One region of the Blautia hydrogenotrophica DSM 10507 genome, then DNA from elsewhere that is predicted to be linked to it. Evidence: riboswitches for the same ligand, from Rfam matches in the RefSeq annotation. Region 1 holds a riboswitch; each other region holds the start of a gene.
The links. A riboswitch is a leader RNA that binds a small molecule or an ion and turns the genes downstream of it on or off. The one in region 1 is predicted to bind cobalamin.
Positions count from the first base shown of each region.

Region 2: another riboswitch for cobalamin. It lies ahead of BLHYD_RS07195 (energy-coupling factor ABC transporter permease); the one in region 1 lies ahead of BLHYD_RS09635 (carboxypeptidase regulatory-like domain-containing protein).
Region 3: another riboswitch for cobalamin. It lies ahead of BLHYD_RS08315 (class I SAM-dependent methyltransferase); the one in region 1 lies ahead of BLHYD_RS09635 (carboxypeptidase regulatory-like domain-containing protein).
Region 4: another riboswitch for cobalamin. It lies ahead of BLHYD_RS13375 (cysteine-rich small domain-containing protein); the one in region 1 lies ahead of BLHYD_RS09635 (carboxypeptidase regulatory-like domain-containing protein).

Region 1 covers NZ_CP136423.1:2,071,790-2,077,674, forward strand. The annotation lists gene BLHYD_RS09635 (carboxypeptidase regulatory-like domain-containing protein) at 1-2,524, opposite strand, end outside; cobalamin riboswitch at 2,789-2,977, opposite strand; gene BLHYD_RS09640 (PQQ-binding-like beta-propeller repeat protein) at 3,208-5,885, opposite strand, start outside.
Region 2 covers NZ_CP136423.1:1,537,592-1,543,476, forward strand. The annotation lists gene BLHYD_RS07175 (sirohydrochlorin cobaltochelatase) at 3-794, opposite strand; gene BLHYD_RS07180 (energy-coupling factor ABC transporter ATP-binding protein) at 848-1,693, opposite strand; gene cbiQ (cobalt ECF transporter T component CbiQ) at 1,709-2,482, opposite strand; gene BLHYD_RS07190 (energy-coupling factor ABC transporter substrate-binding protein) at 2,511-2,813, opposite strand; gene BLHYD_RS07195 (energy-coupling factor ABC transporter permease) at 2,815-3,561, opposite strand; cobalamin riboswitch at 3,733-3,906, opposite strand; gene hemA (glutamyl-tRNA reductase) at 4,146-5,375, shown strand; gene BLHYD_RS07205 (precorrin-2 dehydrogenase/sirohydrochlorin ferrochelatase family protein) at 5,365-5,832, shown strand; gene hemC (hydroxymethylbilane synthase) at 5,829-5,885, shown strand, end outside.
Region 3 covers NZ_CP136423.1:1,785,370-1,791,254, reverse strand. The annotation lists gene BLHYD_RS08335 (ABC transporter ATP-binding protein) at 1-193, opposite strand, end outside; gene BLHYD_RS08330 (sodium-dependent transporter) at 224-1,618, opposite strand; gene BLHYD_RS08325 (DegV family protein) at 1,820-2,695, shown strand; gene BLHYD_RS08320 (fructose bisphosphate aldolase) at 2,940-3,830, opposite strand; cobalamin riboswitch at 4,034-4,220, shown strand; gene BLHYD_RS08315 (class I SAM-dependent methyltransferase) at 4,542-5,291, shown strand; gene BLHYD_RS08310 (ABC transporter ATP-binding protein) at 5,303-5,885, shown strand, end outside.
Region 4 covers NZ_CP136423.1:2,764,517-2,770,401, reverse strand. The annotation lists gene BLHYD_RS13390 (N-acetylmuramoyl-L-alanine amidase family protein) at 1-250, shown strand, start outside; gene deoD (purine-nucleoside phosphorylase) at 445-1,146, shown strand; gene BLHYD_RS13380 (C40 family peptidase) at 1,382-2,737, shown strand; cobalamin riboswitch at 3,037-3,234, shown strand; gene BLHYD_RS13375 (cysteine-rich small domain-containing protein) at 3,453-3,746, shown strand; gene BLHYD_RS13370 (MBL fold metallo-hydrolase) at 3,778-4,608, shown strand; gene BLHYD_RS13365 (hypothetical protein) at 4,838-5,383, opposite strand; gene BLHYD_RS13360 (heavy-metal-associated domain-containing protein) at 5,576-5,885, shown strand, end outside.

The sequences.
Region 1 (5,885 bases):
CGGCAGTCCACGGATACCAACCATTGGTAGCCGTCGCGTTCTGGTTCAGAAGTTTGGCGATGGTACCGTCTGTGAAGCTTTCTTCTGTATAAGTGCCATTAATATAGAAGGAATTCTCCACACCAGCATTGTCTGCTGCCACCGGAATCTCGCTTCCAGATACACAGTTGCGGATGCTTCCCTGATTGTCCAGGGCAACCGCCGCCTTCGTGTCTGTCGTCACAGCATAACAGTTCTCAATGCTTCCTGCATTGGTCGCCGCGATCGCGCCCACACCGCTGACACCTAAGTTCTTCACCACGCCGCCTGCTACTATATTGGTAAACAGCGCGCCGTCTTTCGCTGCCAGTCCGGTGATTTTATGGCTGGCTCCATCAAAGGTTCCGGCGAATCCATGATTCGCGTCCCCGATTCCAGCCCATTCTTTGTCCACCAGACGGATATCTGCTCCCAGTGAAATGGTCTTTCCTGCGAAATCAGTACCTGCCGTTACCAGACTTCCCAGACCAGCCAGCTGATTTGCCTCCGTCAGCACGAAACTTTCCTGGGATTCCTCATACCAGCTGGTATCCGCATCCTCGCCCCATACAGAGAGCAGCTCTACGCTCAATGACAGGCCGGTATCTCCGATGGTGAAGCTTCCAGTCTCTGTCTGGTAGCCTTCTTTAGACACTTCATAGGTGTACTCGCCGCTTTGGAGAGAATAAGCCCCATCCTCTGCAGCCGGCACCTCTGCTTCAGCAGAATTGAAGACCTTCACTGTCGCGTCTTCCGGAGTCACCTGGAAATCCACACCGTAGACGATTCCAAAGAATACGTCCGTGCCAGAAGCGTTCCATCCGTAGAATCCGTTTTCTTCCGTCACATTGGCATTCAGACGGTCTGTGATGGTCTTGGCATTCTCTTCGCTGACCTTGTCCACAAAATCTTCACAGTTGGTCACTGCAGTGCCGCCCAGCCATCCGGAGACTCCGCCCACGTAGCTGCCGCCAGTCACTTCACCCATGTTGTAACAGCTGTCCATGGTACCTCTCATCCCATTGTAGTCGCCGCCGATGATACCTCCCACCTGCAGTTTCCCATGGATATAGCCGCTGTTAAAACAGTTCTGGATATCTTCATTCTTACCGAATCCCACAATACCCGCACAATAATTGTAGGAACGCATGGAAGAAGTGATTCCCTGATCTGATGCTGTCGAAGAATCCTGGTCCAGCTCACCGGTATTGTAGCAGTTCTCCAACAAAGGCCGACGGTCTGACCGTTCAATATCCGTCATCGCTCCTACGATACCGCCATTGTTCCAGCATGCTTGAATATATCCGTTGTTGATACAGTTTCGAACTGTACCGGAATTCAGGAATGCAGTGATACCGCCGGCATGGTAATATCCCCAAACCTCGCCGTTGTTGACGCAGCCTTCGATTAACGCCGGGTCTTCTGTACCGGCTCTGGAAGTTACGACACCTGCGATACCGCCGGCACCTTTTTCTGTATTATAGATTGCGTCCAGATCACGTACAATAATCTTTCCGCTGTTGCTGGAATCCGAAATCACGCCGAAGCTCCAGCCCGCGATACCGCCGATAAAGGTTCCCGCATCCAGGGTTCCGTTGTATGTAGCATTCTGAATGGTCCCATAGTTCAGACCGGCCACACCGCCCACATAACAGCCATAGCGGTTCGCGATATCCGTCGTGGAATCCACATGGACATCGTCCATCGTGAAATCCATCTGGGAGTCCACGCCGTCAATGACACCGTTGTTCACAGCCGCCGCACCGCCCAGGTACTGGCTCTTGGACAGTTCCATGGAACCTGCAACGGTGAAATCACGCAGAGTACCACTGTTATAGGCGAACAGGCCTTGATAGCTCTTCTCCATTCCATCCACCGTATAGGTGACGGTATGGCCCTGTCCGTCAAAGGTTCCCGCGAACGGACGCTCCTGCGTTCCGATCGGGGTCCAGGTCTCCCCGGTGAAATCCATGTCGGCATCCAGCAAGATGGTCTTCCCTGCAAAATCGTCCGCATCGATCTCTGCTCCGTATCCGTCATCTGACAGACCGTTCGCCACGATCTCTGCCAACGCGCGCATCTCTTCTTCACTGCTCAGAGTGAAAACCGTCTCATCTGCCTGATACCAGCTAAAATCGGCAACCAGGCCAGTGTCTGCCAAAACCACTGCTTCCAGGGATTTCGGCTCCAGGTTGTTTTCTTCTTCTGGTACAGTCTCTTCTTCCGGTGCAGCTTCCGGCTCGGTCTCTTCTCCCTCAGCTGCTTCCAATGCGAAAGAATCTTCCTCTTCCACATCCGTTTTCCCGGGTTCTTCGGCCTCCAGCGCCTCCCCCGGTTCCTCATTTTCCTGGATATTCTCTTCTCCCTCCTCCGAGAGAGCTTCCACATCCTCCTGCGGTTCTCCCACAGGGGCCGCCAAAAGCACAGTCTCAGGACACGCAGAAGTGGCCATAATCGCGGCCAACACCCAGGCGGCAATTCGTTTGCCGTAAGTTTTCTTCTTCATCTTAGTCCTCCTCTAAACCGCCGTCTTTCTGACGACTGTTGATTTCTGGGAAAATTTCCCGCAAACTTTTCTTTTCCCCAATCGCCTCCTCTCCTCCAAATAGACGAGACTTCCGCCCACAGACTCTGTCCGCAAACCTTCATATCCCGTAAATTTAGATAAAAAAAAGCATAATTCTTCCTCTCGCAGGTAGAATTACGCTATCTTTCTCTTAATATGAACACTCTTAAAACTGTCCTATACTCTATTCGTCATGCTTACGAATATCTTTACACAGACCCCGTTGTTGTATCCTGACTCAGGTTCTTCCTACTCAAGTACCTTCCCAGGTTCCCCTAGTGGTATCCTACTTTTTCGTCCCCCACACAGTAGAGATAGGCTGTTCTGGACTCTCACCAGATTCCTTTTAAACAGGCGTATATAGACGCCTGACCGTGGTCCTTATCTACTTTTTCAAACCAATAACTGATTACTATTTTTTTAATTATATCAAAATGGTCATACAAAAAATATTTCCAGTTAACATATTAAATATATCATATATTTTCGACATTGTAAAGTTCACATTCTGCTTACACAAAGCCTACAACAATCTCTGATTGCACAACTGATATCGCTCTGTCACCCAAACAGCTGACAGAGCGATACTCTTTTAAGATATTCAAACCGATACCATTTTCATACTATTTTACCTTCACGGTCTTCCAGTCAGAGTAAGAACCGAAGACTTTCTCTCCATTTACCGTGCGGTACGCCCGCATGGTGTAGTAGTAAGTCTGACCAGATTTCAGGCCGGTGTTGGTATACGAAGTCGTACTTCCCTTTCCGATCTGGGTCACATAGTGCCATTCCCCGTTCTCGGAAGTCTTATAGTAGATACGATATCCGCTGGCTCCGTTTACCTTATTCCATTTCAGCGCCGCCTTCTTGCTGCCCGCCATCACTTTGGAGATCACCGCTTTCTTCGGCACCGCCTTTCCTGTCTTTCCGTCTGAATAGGCGCTGAATACCTTGGTTTTGTTCACTGTCCGGTAAGCTCTCACATAGTAAGTATAGTCCTGTCCAGTAATCACTCCAGTATGTGTGTAGGAAGTCCCGGTGGTCTGGGTTGCATATTTCCACGCTGAATTTCCAGTCTTATAGTACAGACGGTAGCCGTCAGCTCCCGCTACCTCGTCCCAGGTCACTTTGATTCCATTGTAGCCCCAGGTCTGGGCTTTCCCGATGGATGGCTTCTCTAACACAGCCTTGGCTGTCAAATCAGTCACATATTTACTGTATACCGGCTCGCCCCACTTCTTGCTCGCCGCTTTCACCGTATAGTAATAAACCGTCCCAGTCACCGCTGTCTTGTCTGTATAAGATAAATCAGATAAATCCTGAACCCAGGCAATTTTTTTGAAGCTGCCACCTTTTACCTTCCTGTACACATAATAACTCTTCGCATTCTCATACGGTTCCCAGGTAAGCTTGATACTGTTATAGGATACGGCTTCTGCTTTTACCTCCGGCCGTCCTGAGACAAAAGCTTCCCTCTCTTCCTTCAGAACTTTCAGCTGTTCTTCCGCTTCCAGGAGATTCTCATAGTTTTTCACCAGACTCTTTTCCGCTTCCGTCAGCGCCTCATAAGCCTTCCGTGCATCGGCAATTTTTCCTTCACTGTCCACAGTCACAGAACCAATTTCGTCGATCTTCGCTTCGACAGCTTTCACAGCCTCCGGCTTATTCTCCTGCAGCACCACATGGAAGACATAGCTGGCGCTGTTCTCGCCGTCTGTCACCTCGATTTCTATCTGGCCTTCTTTTTCATCACCCAGCTCCATCACGTAGGTTCCGTCGCAGGCCTCCCCGTCGACCGTCGCCGACTGTCCCTGCGGACAGTCTATAGTGAATGTCAGCTGACTCGCAGCCTGGTCCGCCGTCAGAAAATATTCTTTCGTTCCGCTGTCAAACGCTTCACTCCACTGGACCTCTCCCACATCTGCCGAGACCGCAACATTCTCCAGATAAGCCCCCGCAGACTGAATCGCCATCAGGTAGCCGGAATCGTTCTTATAATAGATCGTTCCGTCGCTGTCCACACAAAGTGGGCTGATACAGAACTGACGTTTGCCGACTGGTGGTGTAAACACCGACTTCGCCTCTCCTTCTGTCTGTCCTGGCTCGTCAGACAGGCAATAGACTCCTCCCGGACCTGCGTTGTAGGTAAAATATAGATACACTCTCTGGTCAGGCACTCCATCGCCATCGTAATCCTCCTGGACATAGGCATCTGAGAGAAGGGCTGCGGCCTGGGGATACCCGGGCACTTCTGCCTCATACGCTAAGGCAATCCCCTCTTCGCTGTCCTCCAAAACGGCCATACTGTGTCCGCTTTCCGGGTCGAACTGGTTTCCCTGGCCGCAGACACCCACATAGATTCTATCGTTGTAAACTACGGGAGTCGCCGTCGCCATTCCACCCAAGTCATAGCCAATCACCTGGTCAAGCTGGCCATTTTCCAGGGAAGCCCGGTATAAATATCCGCCTTTTGTGACAAAATATACCTTTCCTTGATCGTACACAATGGAGGAGCGGATGTCTCCCTGGAAACCTTCCGCCTGGCTGACCACTTCTCCCGTCTGCGTACAGACAGAGTATAAGACCGCTCCATTCTCCTCTCCATCGTCAGAGCCAAAGATCACATAGTCATTTCCGTCGGTCCCCTCTTCCACATAGGCGCCCGCCCAATAAAATCCTCCTTTGTGGGTCACAGTCCAGACTGGTTTCTTGACTTCTATCTTTTGCTCCGGCTCCTGGTCATCTATGGACAGACAGAAATATACCCCGTCGTCAGTCTCTGAATTCCAGGTCCCTGTATAGACATATCCGTCCGCATAAGCAATGGGAGAAATGGTCTGTCCGCCGAGAGGTTCACTTACCCAGACAGACTCCAAGGTAGACGCGTTTACCGCCTGAATCTGTCCATTTCCAATCGCTGCAAAAATCAGTCCTTCTGCATACGTAAGCGGATTCAAACCATAGCCGGCATTTCCCTCTAGCGGTTCACTCTCTTGAATCACGCTGCCGTCCTCTTTGGACAGACGTAAAATCTTACTGCCCTTTTGCACATACAAATCTCCGCCCAGAATCAACGGTGGAGTAAAACTGTTGGTGTAGCCGCTAGACATCCTAGTCGCCCATTTCATCACACTGTTGTCTTCTGCCAAAGGCAGCTTCGCAGAGACAATCCCGTTATTTTCCGCGCTATTTTGGTAGCGCGTCCATTCGTTGTCTTCCAACTCTTCCGGCAGAAAACCAGCGTCTGCCTCTGTCTGAAATCCTTCCTCATAGCCAAAGCTCTCAAAGCTTTCCTCTTCCT
Region 2 (5,885 bases), 530 kb from region 1:
AATCAGTGTTCCAGAGCTTCTCTTATGTGGTCAATGAACATTTGACGCACTGCGGAATACTGTCCGAGACCTTTCAGAACGGGCATGACCTCGAAGCCGCATTCCTGGAACTGACAGAGCCAGGATTCCGGGTCGTCTCCGGCCAGATCGTTGCGGGCATGGTCTCCGGCGACGATCATAAATGGGGCTAAGATGACTTTTTTGGGGCTGTACTCTTTAACCATACGGAGCAGGGACTGCATACTTGGATAAGCCTCGACAGTTCCCAGGAAAATGTTTTTGTGTCCGAGGTCTTTGAACATGTAGTCCAAAGCAGCGTAGACAGAGTTAGCGTAGTGAGTGGTACCGTGTCCCATGAATACCAGCACTTCGTCTTCTTGAAGCTCAGAAAATTCCTGAGCGATAGCTTGAATCACTGCTCGGTTGTCTTCTTCTGTGGTCAAAAGCGGAGCGCCGAATCGGATAGAGTGAAATTGACTGCGGCAGGAGAGGGCGTCTTCTTTCATTTGGTCATTTTCGATGCCATTGATGACATGGGTGGGTTGAACGATTACATCTGTGATTCCATCTTCGGCCATTTTCTCCATGGCTTCTTTGACTGTAAAGATATGAGTTTGGTCTCGTTTTTTAAGCTTTGCGATGATCATTTTGCTGGTCCAGGCACGGTAAATCTGATATTCTGGATAAGCTTTTGCGATATCGCCTTCGATGGCGTCGATTGTGACCTTTCTGGTTGCATTATAGGAAGTTCCAAAACTTACCACTAAAATGGCCTGTTTTTTTGATTGATTCATGTTTGAGTGTTCCTCCTTTGTGAAATTTTGATGTGTGTCGTGTTTTTCTATGATTACAGATGAATATTTTCAATATATTGCTCCAGTTCTTGTAAATTTTTCGGAACCGGGAAAGACGGGTCAAGAATGCCTTTTTCACAGAGTCGAAAATAGAGTTTCATCACAGTTGGCTGATGCAGATTCGTCTCTTCTAGGGCGTTCTGATCGGCAAAGACTTCCGTGGGAGTTCCCTGTGAGAGTACTCGTCCATCTTTGAATAGAAAGATCTGATCGGCCCACTGGTATGCGTAGTCCACATCGTGGGTGGACATTAGGACTGTGATTCCCTGCTGTGTCATTTCGTCAACGATATGATTGACTTTTTGGGTGTGTTTTGGATCAAGGGCTGCGGCAGGTTCGTCTAGAATGATGATTTGCGGATGCATAACCAAAATGTCCGCAATCGAAACCTGCTTTTTTTGACCGCCGCTTAGGGCATGGGTGGGTTTGTGTCTGAAAGGAGTGATTTCCAGATCTGCGATGACTTTTTCCACTTCTTTTTGTGCCTCTTCTTCTGAGATTCCCAGATTCAGAATACCAAAAGAAATTTCCTGATAGACGCTGGCTGAGAAAAGCTGGTTGTCTGGGTCTTGAAAGACAATCCCTACTTTTTGGCGCAGGTCCAACAGTCCTTTTTTAGAGTAGTCTATGGGTTTTCCATCTACAAAAAGGGTACCGCTGCTGGGGCGGTGGATACCATTGCAGCACAGAAAGAATGTGGATTTTCCTGAGCCGTTCGCTCCCATAAAGGCGACTTTTTTTCCTCGCTGAATTTCGAGGGAAAGTCCGTTCAGAGAATGGGTGTTTTCGTCATCGTAGGAGAAATACAGTTCTTGGGCTTTTAGTATAATATCTTTCATATGGGTTTGCCTTTCTTATCGCAGCCGCAAAATCACAGTGACTGCAAGTAAAAATGTTTCAAACAGTAAGATATAGAGGATTTCACGTCTTTTGGGCGGAAAATTCTCATGAAGTACGCGGATGGTTCCGTCATAACAACGGGATTCCATGGCATCGTAGAGAAGATTGGATTTTTTGATTGCCCGGATTAGGAGAGCTGAGGCCATGAAACCGAAGGATTTGCATGAGGTGATGAAATCCTTATTGCCCAGACGAGAGTTCTGGGCGGTTGTGATTGCCGAGGATATCTCCATAAGTATAAAAATAAATCGATAGATCAGAAGCATGAGTTCGATGATTAACCGAGGACAGTGCAGTTTCTGCAATACATGGATAAAATCTGTGATAGGAGTACTAAATGAAAAAAAGTACAGACAAGAGACACTTGCCAGTGCAGTCAAAATCAATTGTACTGCATATAATAAGGAAGCTTTGCTGCCGGTCAAATACCAGCTTCCAATGGAAAGAGCGAAGAGATCTGACGGTGTCTTTGAGACATTTAAGACGATGGCCACAGTACTCAGAATCAGGAAGACTAGAGGGACTGTGAGGAATTTCAGATAACGGAAAAAAGGGATTCCACCCTTGTATATGGTGAGAATCCCTGTCGTTACCAGGACAATTCCAGCAATTACAACAGAACGACTGACCACACAAAATAAAAGGGTCAGGGTTGTAAATGCAAATTTTTCTCCGGCATTGTGATATCTAAGTTTAGAGCGGTAACATAGCTGATCGATGGCAATCATAAGTACTCCTTTCGCCGGGATACAGAAATTATTCTTCTCTGAGCCATTTTTTCCGTTCTACATATCTGCCCATGACAAAAGCGATCACACCCACGCCGATACCTGTCTGAAGACAAAACAGCAGGCTTTCGACTTCTCCGGGAAGTTCATGACCGAGAGCTTTTTCAAAGATTGGTTCAAACCATGGTGTATAGCTAGAGTCGACTTCTTCGACAACAACGCTTCCCGCATCGTCAGAACCGCCGAACTCCTTATCAGGCATGGCAAACAGTGGAATAAAAGCCATGAGAATGACAACAATAATTAAAATGAGCACCGTCGATTTTTTCATATCAGTGCACCTCCTTTAAAAATCCGATGGAACGCAGCTCCGGTTTTGCATAGGTCTCCAACGCGGAGATAATCAGAACCGTCAAAATTCCTTCGATGATTGCCAAAGGTATCTGTGTTGGTGCAAATACTGTCAAAAATTTTCCCATAGCGCCTGCAATGCTAGTATCCGCGTGGTGAGCGAAAGCCATCTGGATAGCGGTTACACAGTAGGTAAACAGATCTCCCAAAGTGGCTGCTAAAAAGACGCTGACTTTTCGATTTACATTGGCTTTTTTGCAGAGAAGGAAGACTCCGTAAGAGACAAACGGGCCTGCGACAGCCATGGAAAATGTGTTTGCTCCTAAGGTAGTCAGCCCGCCGTGAGCCAGCAGGATAGCCTGGAAAAGTAAGACGATAATGCCCAGGATGCTGACAGCGGATGGTCCAAAAAGAATGGCACCTAATCCGGTTCCTGTCATGTGGGAGCAGCTCCCAGTCACAGACGGAATTTTCAGTGAAGAAATCACGAACACAAAAGCGCCGGCCATCGCTAGAAGCGGCAGTAGCCGGGAGTTAGCAGCCACTGTCTTTTTCATGGAGAAAAAGCCTGCTGCCAGGAAAGGAATACACAGGATACCCCAGGCGATACAGTAGGTGCCGGGAAGATATCCCTCCATGATATGCATGGCGCTGACTGCGGGAGTAATTCCGAAAGTCAAGGCAAAGATTGTGGATAGCAATACAATCTTTTTTTGTTTTTTGGTCATTTTTAGTTCCCCTTTCTTTAAATGAAGTAAGACAAAGGCACAGGGCTGGCATAAGAGCTGTCGTCAGTCGCTTTTGATATACAAAAAGCCTGTCTGAGCGACAGACAGGCGCAGCGGTTCCTTCTCTTTTGGCAGAAGAAACATAAGCACCAGGTCATCGTTCGTAACCATGTGCGAAGCTTGTATATGGCGGTATTCTGACTTAGGAATCTCTGCGATTTCCCCTCCTTCCCGGCGAACCAGTGGATTGTGGGGAACGCTCCTCCTTTACAGCGGCGTGACCGTAAGAGATTTGCACTCTTTTCCCATTTATCCTGTTTAAGGACCATATACAAGAAATTGCCGAAATTTATTATAGGCTTTCGATTATGAATTGTCAACTATTATACAGTGTTTTTTTAAACGTTTTACAGCTATTCACAGATGATTTTTCCTGACAGATCCAAGTTTGTGAGGGAGAATTTTTTGAAAAAAAGAAACCATAGAATTGACATTGAATGGGGTTATGATATGATAAAAAAAGCGAAATAAGATCAGAAGAAGTCTTATGAGAAAGACAAAGGAAAGTTAGGGGAAGAAGAACTATGAGTATTTCCATGATCGGAATTGATCACAGTATGGCACCTGTGGATATTCGGGCTAAATTTGCATTTACAAAGAAGGATGCCAGCAGTGCTATGGAAGAATTGCTTCAGGAGAATGAGATATCAGGCTGCATTATTTTATCAACCTGCAACCGCATGGAGGTGTGGGTCAGCACTGCCGAAGACTGGGAGGGGGATCTCTATGCCAGTCTTTGTAAGATAAAAGAAGTTCCGGCGGGACAGTACAGAGATTGTTTTACTGAAAGAAAAGACGCAGAGGCCGTGGAACATTTATTCTATTTGACCAGCGGATTAAAATCACAGATTTTAGGGGAGGATCAGATTCTGACCCAGGTAAAAGATGCCCTGTCTTTGGCGAGAGAGCATTTTACTACGGATAGTGTGCTGGAAGTGTTGTTTCGTATGGCGATCACTGCCGGGAAAAAGATTAAGACAGAAGTTGCATTTTCTAGAGGCAATCTCTCTGTGATTCATCAGGCGATTGCCTGCCTAAGAGAAAAAGGCTATGAGGTCAAGGGAAAGACCTGTATGGTTATTGGAAATGGTGAGATGGGAAAGATTACCGCTCAGACTCTGAGAGAAAACGGTGCAGATGTGACGGTGACTGTTCGCCAGTATCGCAGCGGTGTCGTGAATATACCGATGGGATGCAAGCGCATTAATTATGGAGAGAGAATGGAATATCTGCCAAAATGTGACTTGGTAGTCAGTGCTACGGCCAGCCCTAATTACACGTTGCGCCGAGAGCTGTTTGAAGGAATAGAATTGGGACATCCAGTGATTCTCATTGATCTTGCAGTACCGAGAGATGTGGAACCTGCGCTGGCGCAGCTTTCACAGGTGACTCTGTATGATATGGATAGTTTTAAGATGGAAGCAGCCTGCGAGGAGCAGCAAGAAAGTATGCAAAAAGCGGGAGCGATTGTCCATGAAATGATGGAGGAATTCTATCAGTGGCTGGATGGACGAGACGTGATTCCGCGTATTCAGGAGATCAAAGCAGAGGCAGTTCACGATTTAAATCTGAGAATTGCAAAGATTCTTAAAAATACGCCTATGGAGGATTCCGATAGGGAGCGGTTGACACAGGTAATTGACACTGCTGCGGGCAAAGTAGTCAATAAGATGATATTTGGACTGAGAGATGCCTTGGAGCAGGAGGCGTTTTTGGAGTGTGTGGCTGGACTGGAGAAATTGTATGAAGAGTAAAAGCTTTTTTCCGTTGTATGTAAATTTGGAAGGAAAATTGGCAGTAGTAGTGGGAGGCGGAAAAATTGCGACCCGTAGGGTAAAGGCCCTGAGCCAGTTTACAAGAGAGATTCGAGTGGTATCCCCTAAGGTGACTCAGGAGTTGGAAGATCTGTCTAAGGCGGGCGCAGTAGCCTGGATAAACCGAAAGTGCAGAAGATCTGATCTTTCAGATGCCTATATGGTGATTGCGGCCACAGATGACCGCAGAGTCAATGATGATATTTACCGTATTTGTAAGGAAGAGGGAATCTATGTAAATGTGGCCAGCGATAAGGAAAAGTGTGATTTCTATTTTCCTGGTATTGTGAGATATAAGGAGATGGTGATTGGTATCAATGCCAGTGGGTTGGATCATCAAAAAGCGAGAAGAGTGCGGGAAGCTATTGAGAAAGTATTGATGGAGGAAGATATATGAATACAATCAGAATTGGGAGCCGGGAGAGCAAACTCGCAGTGATTCAAAGTGAA
Region 3 (5,885 bases), 290 kb from region 1:
CTTTCAAGAATTGAACCTGGTTTTGGATTAAAATGTCGTCGGTCAGCCAACCAATAGCCTTTGGCGTCAACTGTGACAATCCAGCTGAGAGCATCATAATTATTAAAATGATAATAAAATTTCTCTTTTGTTCCCAATCCAGCAAATGATATAGATGTGGGAAAATTTTTCTGTATCCTTGTTTTTCTTTCATGTCCTTCCTTTCTTTACCATTCAATGGCGATTAAGAGAGTCCTTGTCCTTGTCCTAAAGTAAAATATAGAATTACAGCGATGACCAGAGGTGCCAGAAAACGCACAGAAAATGACCAAATTTTTTTTACTGGAAATGGGTGTTCCCCATTGTTCTCGATTTCCCGTACCGCATTTTTACTTCCCCAGACCCAACCTACAAACAGACAGAAGAATAAGGCCCCTAAAGGTATCATCAAATTGTCAGTGAACTTTTCCATTACAGCGTTCATAGGCAACATCTGAAGTCCTTCGTGGAAGTCGAACCACGGCAGATTGATTCCTCTAGCAGAAGACTGGGAGAGGGAATATCCTGCACTTAGAACGAGCATAGGGAGAGTCAGAAGTATTGTGGCTTTTAGACGGGTGAGGTGGAACTCTTCTGTCAGGAAAGCAACGCAGCTCTCCATAATACTGATAGCGCTAGTTAACGCAGCTAAAAATAGAAGCATAAAAAACAGACAACCAAACACCACACCACCTGGCATTCTCCCAAAGACATCTGGCAAAGCCATAAAGGCAACCCCTCCGCCTTGCCCCAAGCTATCAGCACCCAAGGTTACGAACACGACCGGTACAATCGCCAAAGCTGCCAGGATTGCCACCATTGTGTCCACAGCACAGATCACACCGGCACTCTTGGCCAAATTCTCTTTTTTAGGCACATAGGAACCATAGGTAATCATAATGCCCATTCCTACAGAGAGCGAAAAAAATGCCTGTCCAAGAGCACCAACCAGAGTATCTCCATTGACTGTACCCGGACGAACAGTGAATAAATACTTTACACCCTCGACAGCCCCTGGTAAAGTGACAGACTGAATGACAATGGCAATCAGTAGTACAAACAGACAAGGCATCAAAAATTTGCTGACTCTTTCTATTCCCTCAGAGACGCCCCGCACGATGACATAAATACACACCAACAAAAAGATAACCCCTAAGATCAGAGGTTCAATTGGTGAACTGACGAAATTCATAAAATAGTCCTGATATTGAGTAGCACCTCCTCCAAAATCCGCACCAGTTAAATAAACCCAAATATATTTTAGAACCCATCCTCCCACGACAGTGTAATATGATAAAATCACAAACAGTGTCACGATGCCGATGCATCCTGCAAAAGTCCAGCGGCGGTTTAGTTTTCGGAAAGCACCGACTGCATTTTTCTGTGTCGCCCGGCCTAGACTTAATTCAGCTAGCATAACTGGAAAGCCCACCAAAGCTACGATTAAAATGTAGCATAAGATGAAAGCTCCTCCACCGTAGGCTGCGACTTTTCCCGGAAATTTCCAAATGTTTCCCAGCCCCACAGCACTGCCGGAGGCAGCAAGTATAAAGCCAATGTTGCTAGCCCATTGGCTTCTGTTTTCTAGTTTTTCTTTCACGTCTCTATTCCCCTTTCCTGATAAATGGCAATCTTAGCCTTTATACAGTCAGTGGATTATTATATCATATTTGTGGTATTTTTTCTATAAAATACCTTGATTTTGTATAGATGGACTGTTATCATCCAATTAGGAGATTTTTTTGAAAATATTGAAAACTGACAAATATTTATTTCGACAGACGAAAAAGAAAGGTTATATATGAAAAAGACAGCAATTATGACAGACAGCAACTGTGGACTGATGCCTGTAGATGGCAGTCGGCTTGGAATCTATGTGATTCCCATGCCAGTTTTAGTGGACGACCAGACATATTATGAAGGACAGGACATCACCGTAGAGGAATTCTACAAAAAATTGTCTGAAGGTGCAAAAGTCAGTACCTCTCAGCCCTCGCCGGGTGACGTGATGGAGATGTGGAATCGGCTCCTTAAAGATTATGATGAAGTTGTCTATATCCCTATGTCTAGTGGACTGAGCAGTACCTACCAAAACGCGTCTTTGCTTGCGCAAGAAGAACCCTATGCTGGAAAAGTGTACGTGGTGAACAACCATAGAATTTCTGTCACTCAAGCACAGTCCGCTCTAGACGCAAAGCTTTTGGCTGACCAAGGTAAAAACGGTGCTTACATCAAGAGAATTTTGGAAGAGGAGTCCATGGATGCCACTATCTATATTGTCGTGGACACTCTGGAATATCTAAAAAAAGGCGGACGGATTACACCAGCGGTCTCCGCCATAGGTTCTATGTTGAATTTAAAGCCCGTATTGACAATTCAAGGAGAAAAATTAGATATGTATGTAGTTAAACGTGGAATGAAAGCTGCATTTAAAGAAATGTGTAAGGCACTGGACAAAGATATTAATACTCGCCTAGGGGAATTTTATCACTCTGGACAGTTAAAAGTCGGAATTGCCAACACAGCGATGGAAGCAGATAAGTTGGAATATTTCAAATCAGAGCTCAAAAATCATTTTCCTGACTTGGAACTAGTACACCTTCCGCTAACTATGAGTATTGGATCTCATGTGGGTCCTGGAGGACTTGGGATTGGATTAGTGAGAGCCCATGTCTAAATTTTAAAATAAAATGGGCAAGCCATATAAAAAAGAATCCTGCGAGGCAGGATTCTCTGTCTGCAGCGGGTTGCGTCAGCAACCGCATTTTCGTCTCCGCGGTGCGATCCTACGGAGTATTTGTGTTATAGGAAAGGGCTTTCACACATTAGTGTGACAAGGCTTTTCCTATAACATAAAAACAGAATGAGTCCGGTAAATACCGAACTCATTCACAGACGATAGATTTTGTCTAACTTTTTTCTTATTCAGCCATGGATGCCTCATAGATTTCATGGATTGCCTTTCCGAGAGCAGCATCAAATTCTTCCTGTGTCTGTTTTGCGTTAAGATCTGACAGGAGGGCTCTTGAGAAGCTTGCAATCAAGCCAGGATTTTCCCGTAATAATTCGTCTGCCTCGTTGCGGCTGTATCCGCCGGAGAGCGCTACAACACGCACAGTCTTTGAATCTTTCATCAGATCTGAATACAAACCTGCCACAGTCGGAATACTCACTTTAAAAATTAATTTCACAGAAGAATCCAGTGCCTTCATATGTTGCATAATTTCCTCGATCAGAATTTCCTCTGCTTCTTTTTTAGAATTACTATTGATATTTACTTCAGGTTCAAGAATCGGCACGAACCCCTTCTGAACAATCTTTAATCCTATATCGAATTGCTGATCTACGATTTCACGGATTCCTTTTTGGTTTGCATTGTGGATCACAGAACGCATTTTAGTTCCAAAGATATTTCTCCCCCTGGCCTGCTCCAAAATTTTGTCTAAATTCGGAATAGGTTTCATCAGCTGAACCTCATCTTTTTTCTCATCTAGGCCCTTATCAACTTTCAAGAAAGGAACGATTCCTTTTTTCTCCCACAGATAGTCTGCGGAGTACAGACCATCCACTTTGCTGTTCATGGTCTTTTCAAACAGAATCGCGCCCAAGATATGTTCCGAGGTAAAAGCATCGCTGGTGAGAATTCTGCTGCGCATCTGGTGAATCAGATCAAACATCTCCTCCTCAGAATGGTATTCCGTCTCCTGGATTCCATAAGCTTTTAAGGCTTTTGGAGTGCTGCCGCCGCTCTGGTCTAAAGCTGCGATAAAACCTGCTCCATTTTTCATGCGTTCTAGCTGCGCTGTGTTCATACAGTGATTCCTCCTTTTTACATAGATATTAGTTTTTGCTAACTTCTTTGTATTATACCACTTTTTATCATTTTTTTCCACTGGAAAAGCCCAAACAAAGAGAATATTTTGCTATATTTTTGGAAGTTTACGAAATGAATACCTAATTATTGTTATTTACTTGACAAATAAGGTAGAACACTTGTATATATAATATTAAACAGTTTAACATAATACAATATGGTGTTGTCCGTTCATAAATGCGGATAACTTAAAAAGGAATCTGGTAAAAGCCAGGACAGCCCCCGCTACTGTGAGAAGGACGAAACTCAAAGACCACTGGAGCCATCCGGGAAGGTGAGGAGTAGAATGAATTCGAGTCAGGAGACTTGCCATATTGCGTTGTTACAGTCATATTCGGTGGGAATTTGAATGTATGGACAGCACAGGGAAGAACGTTCGGGGGCAGATGTACGTCTGCCTCTTTTTTTGTGGAACAGAAAAGAGCTTGTTCACACTGATATGTGAAAATTCTTTTTATCGTTTAAACGTTCTGCTACGAATAAGCGTTTAAAAAAAGATATTGTCCGCTTGCGGCGGACCGCGTGTGCTGATAATTCCAGAAAAAACTCTGCAGATTCTCCATCGTTTTTGAACAACAATTGGGGGACGCAGAGTTTTTTTATTATAGCGGGATACACATACAGAAAGGTGTCAAGAAAGGAGAATGAAATGGAACTGAATGAAAAAATCAAGGATTACTGGGAAGGAGAAGCTGATGTCTACAGCCGCGGAATCCAAGAAGAATTGAATGGACCTGCCAGACAGGCATGGAAAGAGCTAATCGGTGAATATTTGCCAGCAGAGAGAAATTTGAAAATATTGGACGTGGGAACAGGCCCTGGATTTTTTCCAATTATTCTAGGCGAAGAAGGCCATCAGGTCATTGGAATTGATATTACAGAGAATATGATCGCCTGCGCCAAAGAAAATGTCAAGCAATGGGGCCAGCAAGCACAACTTCTGACAATGGACTGCCAAAATTTAAAATTCGAAGACGAAAGCTTTGACGCAATCCTCTGTCGCAATATCACATGGACTTTAGACGACCCTAAGAGAGCATACAGGGAATGGTTTCGGGTACTAAAACCAGGCGGCAGTTTGCTGGTATTTGACGCCTGCTGGTATCTTCATCTTTTTGATGAGAGTCTGGGACAAAAATATAAAGAAAGAGAAGAACAGATTCGAAGAAAATACGGAAGAGGTATCCACGCTCACGCAGATGAAGAAAAAGGTAGAGTGCTGAGTAAAAGATTATATCTAAGCGACAAGCTCCGTCCCCAGTGGGATTTAGATTGCCTGCTCAAATTGGGTTTCTCCAAAGTGTTTGCCCAAAGGGACATCACAGATCGTGTGTGGGACGAATTGGGACGTGAATTAAACGGTTTGACTCCGGAATTTCTTGTGGGTGCACAGAAGTAAAGGAGTCTGCTATGGGAAAATACATACGTCTGATTACCTTTCTAGGTAAAGCTAAAAAAGAGACAGCGGTAAAGACCACAATCAGTCTTGCCGTCGTGGCGCTTAGCTTTACTCAGGCATTTTTTTTGGCCCAAGGAGTGAGCGCGGTGTTTGCCCAGGAAGAACTACAGACAGTCTTTACCTGGTTTCTTCTGTGTCTTGCAGCACTTTTGGCAAGGGCTTGGATTCTTCGCTTTCAGGAAGGATATACCAAGAAGATGGCAGCAAAAGTCAAAAGCGTTATTCGGGATGTCATGTTGGAAAAGTTGATGGAATTAGGTCCGTCCTACCGCAATGAGAGGCGAAGCGGAAATCTTCAGTCTCTGATTACGGATGGAGTGGAGTCCTTTGAGGCTTTTTTGACACAGTATCTTCCTCAGATTTTGGTTGTTCTGGCGACGACGGTTTTTTCCACAGTTTACCTCTGGTCTTTAGATCCTGCCGTAGGACTGCTGGTTTTGGTTTTGACAATCCTGTCCATTGTAATTCCACATCTTTTTATGCCCGCTGTCTCACGGGTGATGATTGAATACTGGCAAGAATATGCTCAGCTAA
Region 4 (5,885 bases), 690 kb from region 1:
ACAGATTGCGGGAACGCCTACTCCTTCAGGCAATTACAGCAGCGAGGCGATTTCACTCGCTAGGAAATATATGAAAAAATATTATTCAAGTACTGTAAATAAATTTGGACTGGGCAGTTCTACAGGTTACGCTACCTATTTCAGCGGATGTAACACGATGCGTTGGAAGAGTTCTGTACTGTCTGATCCAGATGGATATCTAAGCATGGATGCTGCCGAGATTCTAGCTGATTTGTTTGGAGAAGTATAAAGGTGGCAGACGCAGAAGAGAGTGGCAAGGGAGAAACAATGGCGTGCCGCTGCAAAAGAGTCTTTCTTTTGCAGCGGTATTTTTGTATAATGGAGACAGATACTTTCAGCGAATAAAGGCACGAAAGACATTCTTTGAGGAGTGCATGTGTTTTTGTAAGCTGGGGAGAAAGAGAGAGTCAGGAGGTAATGGAAATGGAAATGACACCGACGCCGCACAACGGAGCCAGACTGGGAGAGATAGCCAAAACTGTGCTGATGCCTGGAGATCCGCTTCGGGCAAAAGTGATAGCGGAGACTTACTTGGAAAATCCCATCTGCTTTAATACTGTAAGAAATATGTTTGGATATACAGGTACCTATCATGGTAAGGAGATCTCTGTCATGGGAAGCGGTATGGGAATGCCTTCTATTGGCATCTATTCCTATGAGCTGTTTCACTTTTATGATGTGGATAAGATCATTCGAATTGGTTCTGCCGGTGGAATTCAGGATGATCTGAGAGTGATGGATGTGGTCGTAGGTCTGGGGGCATGCACAGACTCCAATTATGCTCATCAGTATCAGCTTCCGGGAACCTTTGCGCCGATTGCCAGCTATGAGCTGGTGGAAAAGGCTGTGGACGTGGCGAGGAGACAAGGGACGCCTGTGCATGTGGGAAATATTCTTTCTAGCGATGTTTTTTACAATGAAGTGAGCAGTGAGCAGTGGAAGAAGATGGGAGTTTTATGTGTTGAAATGGAAGCGGCTGCTCTCTATATGAATGCGGCCAGAGCAGGAAAACAGGCCCTGTGTCTGTTGACAATCTCAGACCATCTGTACCGGAAGGAATCCCTAAGCGCGAAGGAAAGGCAGGAGAGCTTTCATAGTATGATGAAGATTGCATTGGAACTGTGAATATATGCTGAGAATCTGAAAACATAGTGTTAAGCTTGATAGATTTTGGCCCTTCATATCGAAACATCTCCCGGAATAATATAAAATAAACGCAACGAAATTGTTACAAAGTTTTTAAAAAAATTAATTTTAGGCTTGCATCCTTTGTAATATTGTGTTAATATGTAGGAGAAGTAAAGAAAATGTTACGGATATATTAAATATCCGTCCAGAAAATTTACGAAGGGTGTGAATTATGAAAAAAAGAATTGTGTGCTTAACATTGGCACTCTTAATAAGTGCAAGTCAGGTGATGACTGTTAGTGCATCACGAGAAGAAGAATTAAGAGAAGAAGCGGCATATACTAGCAGTCAGCTGGATGCTACATACAGTTATATTAATGATTTGGGAGCTCAGATCGAATCACTGAATGCGGAGATTGCGTCTTTGGATCAGGATTTAGTAAATACAATGGTTAATATTGAGGTTTTGAATACGGATATTTCCAATAAGGAAGCAGAGATTCAAAAGACCAGAAAGAATTTAAAGAGAGCAAAGGCTAACAAAGAGAAGCAGTACGAGGCGATGAAGCTCAGAATTCAGTATCTGTATGAGAATGGCGGAAGCAATGCCTGGTATAACCTGATGTTGGATTCTAATGATCTGTCTGAGTTATTGAACAAGGCTGAGTATACTCAGAAGATGTATAAATATGACCGTGACGCTTTAAATAAATATGTGGAGACGATCAAGGAGATCAAAACTCTGGGCGTGCAGTTGAATGGAGAGAAAGCTGAGCTGGAAGACATGAAGGCTGAGCAGGAGGCAAATCAGGCGAACCTGGAAGTACAGATTAGTGAGAAACAGAGTGCGGCTAACAATGCAAGCAATGAGATTGCTTATGCACAACAGCAGGCCAATGAATATGCAGCCTTGTTGGAAGAACAGACGGCAGAGATTCAGAGACTGGAAGCTGAGAGGATTGCCGCTGAGGAAGAGGCGAGACGTCAGGCAGAAGCGGAAGCTGCGGCTGCTGCAGCTGCTGCCGAGGAGGCAAATAATCAGGAAGAAGATACTGATGCTGAGGATGCAGACGGTGAAGAAGATTACACAGAAGAAGATGGCACTTATGAGGAGGATGGCTCTGAGGATGTGGTTACTGATGAGTATGGAAATGTCATCGATGAGGACAACACTGTGGAGGACACAGACTACAGTGAGTCAGGCAGTACAGATTCTTCTGTAAGTTATTCTGGAAGTGGTTCATCGGTAGCTGACTATGCTACACAGTTTGTGGGAAATCCTTATGTATACGGTGGAACAAGCCTTACAAATGGAGCTGACTGTTCAGGTTTTGTTCAGAGTGTGTATGCAAATTTTGGAGTGAGTCTTCCGAGAACTTCCTATGACCAGATGAACGTGGGAACAGAGGTTTCTTACTCAGAGGCACAGCCAGGAGACTTGATCTGCTACGGCGGACATGTGGCAATTTATCTTGGAGGTGGCAGGATTGTTCACGCATCCAATAGTGCTCCATATCCAGCAGGTGGTATCAAGATTAGTGACAATGCGGCTTACCGTACAATTCTTTCAGTAAGAAGAGTTATGTAATTGAGTTGAGAGTCCGCTGCAAGATAGTTCAAGGCTATTTTGCAGCGGCTTTTTACTGTGTGAGCACACAGGCGTATGCGCCGGAGTGTGAATGCCTGTTAGGATTGCGGGAGTGCGATGCACGGAGCAATCTGTAGCTTATACTTTTTGGAGGTGCTGCCGATAGGCGGCAAGAGGGCTCGTATGCTGGGTAAGCCCCTTGTCACACTATATGGTTGAACTGTTACAATATTTGTAGGAAATTCGGCAATAGCACTTGACATTGGTGTACCACAATGCTATAATACACCCTGTATAATTCCATAATGAACATATTAAGTGCCAGCCATTTATTGTGGGAATGGATGGAAAAGGGAATCAGGTGAGATGCCTGAGCGATCCGGTCACTGTATCAGAGGAGTGAAGTCTCGAGAATCCATTGTGCGCAGTGCGCATGAGAAGGAGAGACAGAGCGATGAGCCTGGAGCCAGGAAACCTGCTTAGTATGGCGAGGTGAAGCTTCCGTGTAAAGTGTAACAGCCACTTCTGAGATAATCCGCAATCTCAGATGCGTATCTGTAAGAACAGATGCTTTTTATGGAATCCGCCTGTTCATATGAATTATGCATGATTAAATGGCAGGCGATTTACTCTGGTCATTCGTTCCCTCCGCGCACTCATGAACGAACTGTCTAGCGCTGGAGTAAATCGCACCCCCCTTAAAGAGGAGTTCACAATGAAAGAGAAGAAAGAGTTTTGGGAGGACAAGGAGTTCTCTTTTTTTTGTCACAAAAATTGCGAGTACTTTCCGTGCCATGAGACAAAGGACCTTGAGAATTTTAATTGTCTGTTCTGTTATTGTCCTCTGTATGCGTTAGGAGATAAATGCGGTGGCAATTTCAGAATATTAGACGGAGGGATTAAGGATTGTTCTAAGTGCATGTTACCTCATAGGCGGGAAAATTATGGATATGTGACGGGTAAATATCATGAGATCATGGAGCTAGTGAAAAAGAATCAGAAGAAATAGTACAAAGAAGTCTGTGGAAATGGAGAAGAAAATGAAAATAACGGTTTTGATGGAAAATACAGCGGTATCAGAGAGGTATCTGTGCCGCCATGGACTTAGTTTATATATAGAGACTCAGAGGCATAAGGTTTTGTTTGATATGGGACCAGATGCCTCTTTTTTGGAAAATGCAAAGAGGCTGGGAGTGGATATCAGCCAGGTGGATGTGGCTTTTTTATCCCACGGACATTATGACCACGGAGGCGGACTGAGTGCATTTTTACAGGAGAATTCCAGAGCAGATGTTCATGTGCAGGCCGGAGTGTTTGGAAAATATTATGCCCACGATGCTCATCCTAAGAGAATCCGCTATATAGGGCTGGATTCAGCCCTGAGGGATCATTCCAGGTTGGTTGTACACAGAGGTGGCTACCGTCTGGATGAAGAATTGGAAGTGTTCTCAGGAGTGAGAGGAAGAATCTGTGCATCTCCGGCCAATGACAATCTTTACTGGGAAAAGGATGGAAAAGAAGAACTTGATACTTTCGAACATGAACAGAATCTTTTGGTACATCAGGAGGCTGGAAGAGTATTGGTCTGCGGTTGCGCTCATAACGGTATCGTAAATATTCTGAGTAAGGCAGAAGAGCTGCCAGGGGGCCCTCTGACACAGGTAATCGGCGGTCTTCATCTGAATAATATTTATGAGGAAGATGAAAAGAAACGCTGTGAATTCTACCAGAAGTTGGCATCCCATCTGATGTGCAGGCCTTGTGAGTACTATACTTGCCACTGTACGGGAGTCAAAGCCTATGAAGAGCTAAAGAAGCTGCTGGGGGAACAGATTCACTATCTGTCGGCAGGCGCTGAGAAGTCTCTGTGACTTTGTACATGGAGGGGAGCGGGTGGAAAATTAAAATTGATGAGCGTTCCCAGAGTGGAGGAGAGGAAAAAGACAAAACCAGACGAGTGTATCGTCTGGTTTTGTCTTTAACTTGTTTGAGGGGGGAGATAGAGAGTGGTTATTCATCTATCCAAGTAATACTATACAATATAAATGTGAGCAAATTATGGAAAATTCCTAAAGGTTTTGGGAAAATCATAAACAAATTCTAAATAACAGGTTTATTATAGGGATTCACTTCGGTTTGTGTACGGTACCAAAAGAGAAATTCCTCGAGATTTTGTTCTTTGACAAAACTGTTACTGTGTAAAATAGAATCTACAACCTGATAGTCAGCGTTAGAGATAGAGTCCAGGCCGCCTCTCTTGACTGGTGCAGCCAGCTTTTTTGCCATCAAGTTTAGAATAAGTTTTTGAGAGATGGAAAGCTTTTCCCGCCGAATACCGCCTCTAAGATAGAAGACAGGCAAATCCATGAGGTCGTTGTACTGGTGAAGCAAAGCGATAAAACCTGGAGTAGGGGAGAGGATTCCCACAGTGATGACGGCTTCGATGCGAAGGTATTTCTGAGCTTTTTCTAGGCCGCGTATCCTCTTGTCACAGATCCATCCCATGTAGATGACTTCTATACCGGGAGAGAAGGTTTTTTTCATTTTTCCAGCAGGGCAAGATGGAAGGTTCAGTTTCTTGGAAAGCATTTGAGCATATTTTTCCGTAAATCCCGTGTTGGATTCGTAAATAATTGCCTCTATCATTTGTACTCCTTTGCAGCTTATGTAAAATTCTGTCTATATTGTAACGGAAAGGAAAAAAGAAAGCAAGGGCGGAATCGAAAGGAGGCGTCACAATGGTTAAGAGGAAGGGATTGACAGGGAAATTTGATGTGATAAAATAGGGACAGAAAAGGAGTTAGAAATAGCTAACACATAAGAAGGGAGGGAGATGAGATGTTTACCAATATTGTCATTGTGGTTGTGTTGGCCGTGGTAATTTTGGCAGGGCTAAGAGGTTCTTTCAAACATCTTCGAGGGGAAGGAAGCTGCTGTGGAGGGGAAAGCACGGTTAAACCGAAAAAGAAGAAGCTGACAGGGCAGATTGTGAACCAAAAGGAGATTCGTATCGAGGGAATGCGCTGTGTTAATTGCCAGAATCGGGTGACGGAGGCTTTGAATGAGATTGAAGGCCTGTCGGCGAAGGTCAGTTATAAAAGAAAAAATGCTCAGCTTAAGATGGAGCGGCAGGTCTCAGACGAGGAGA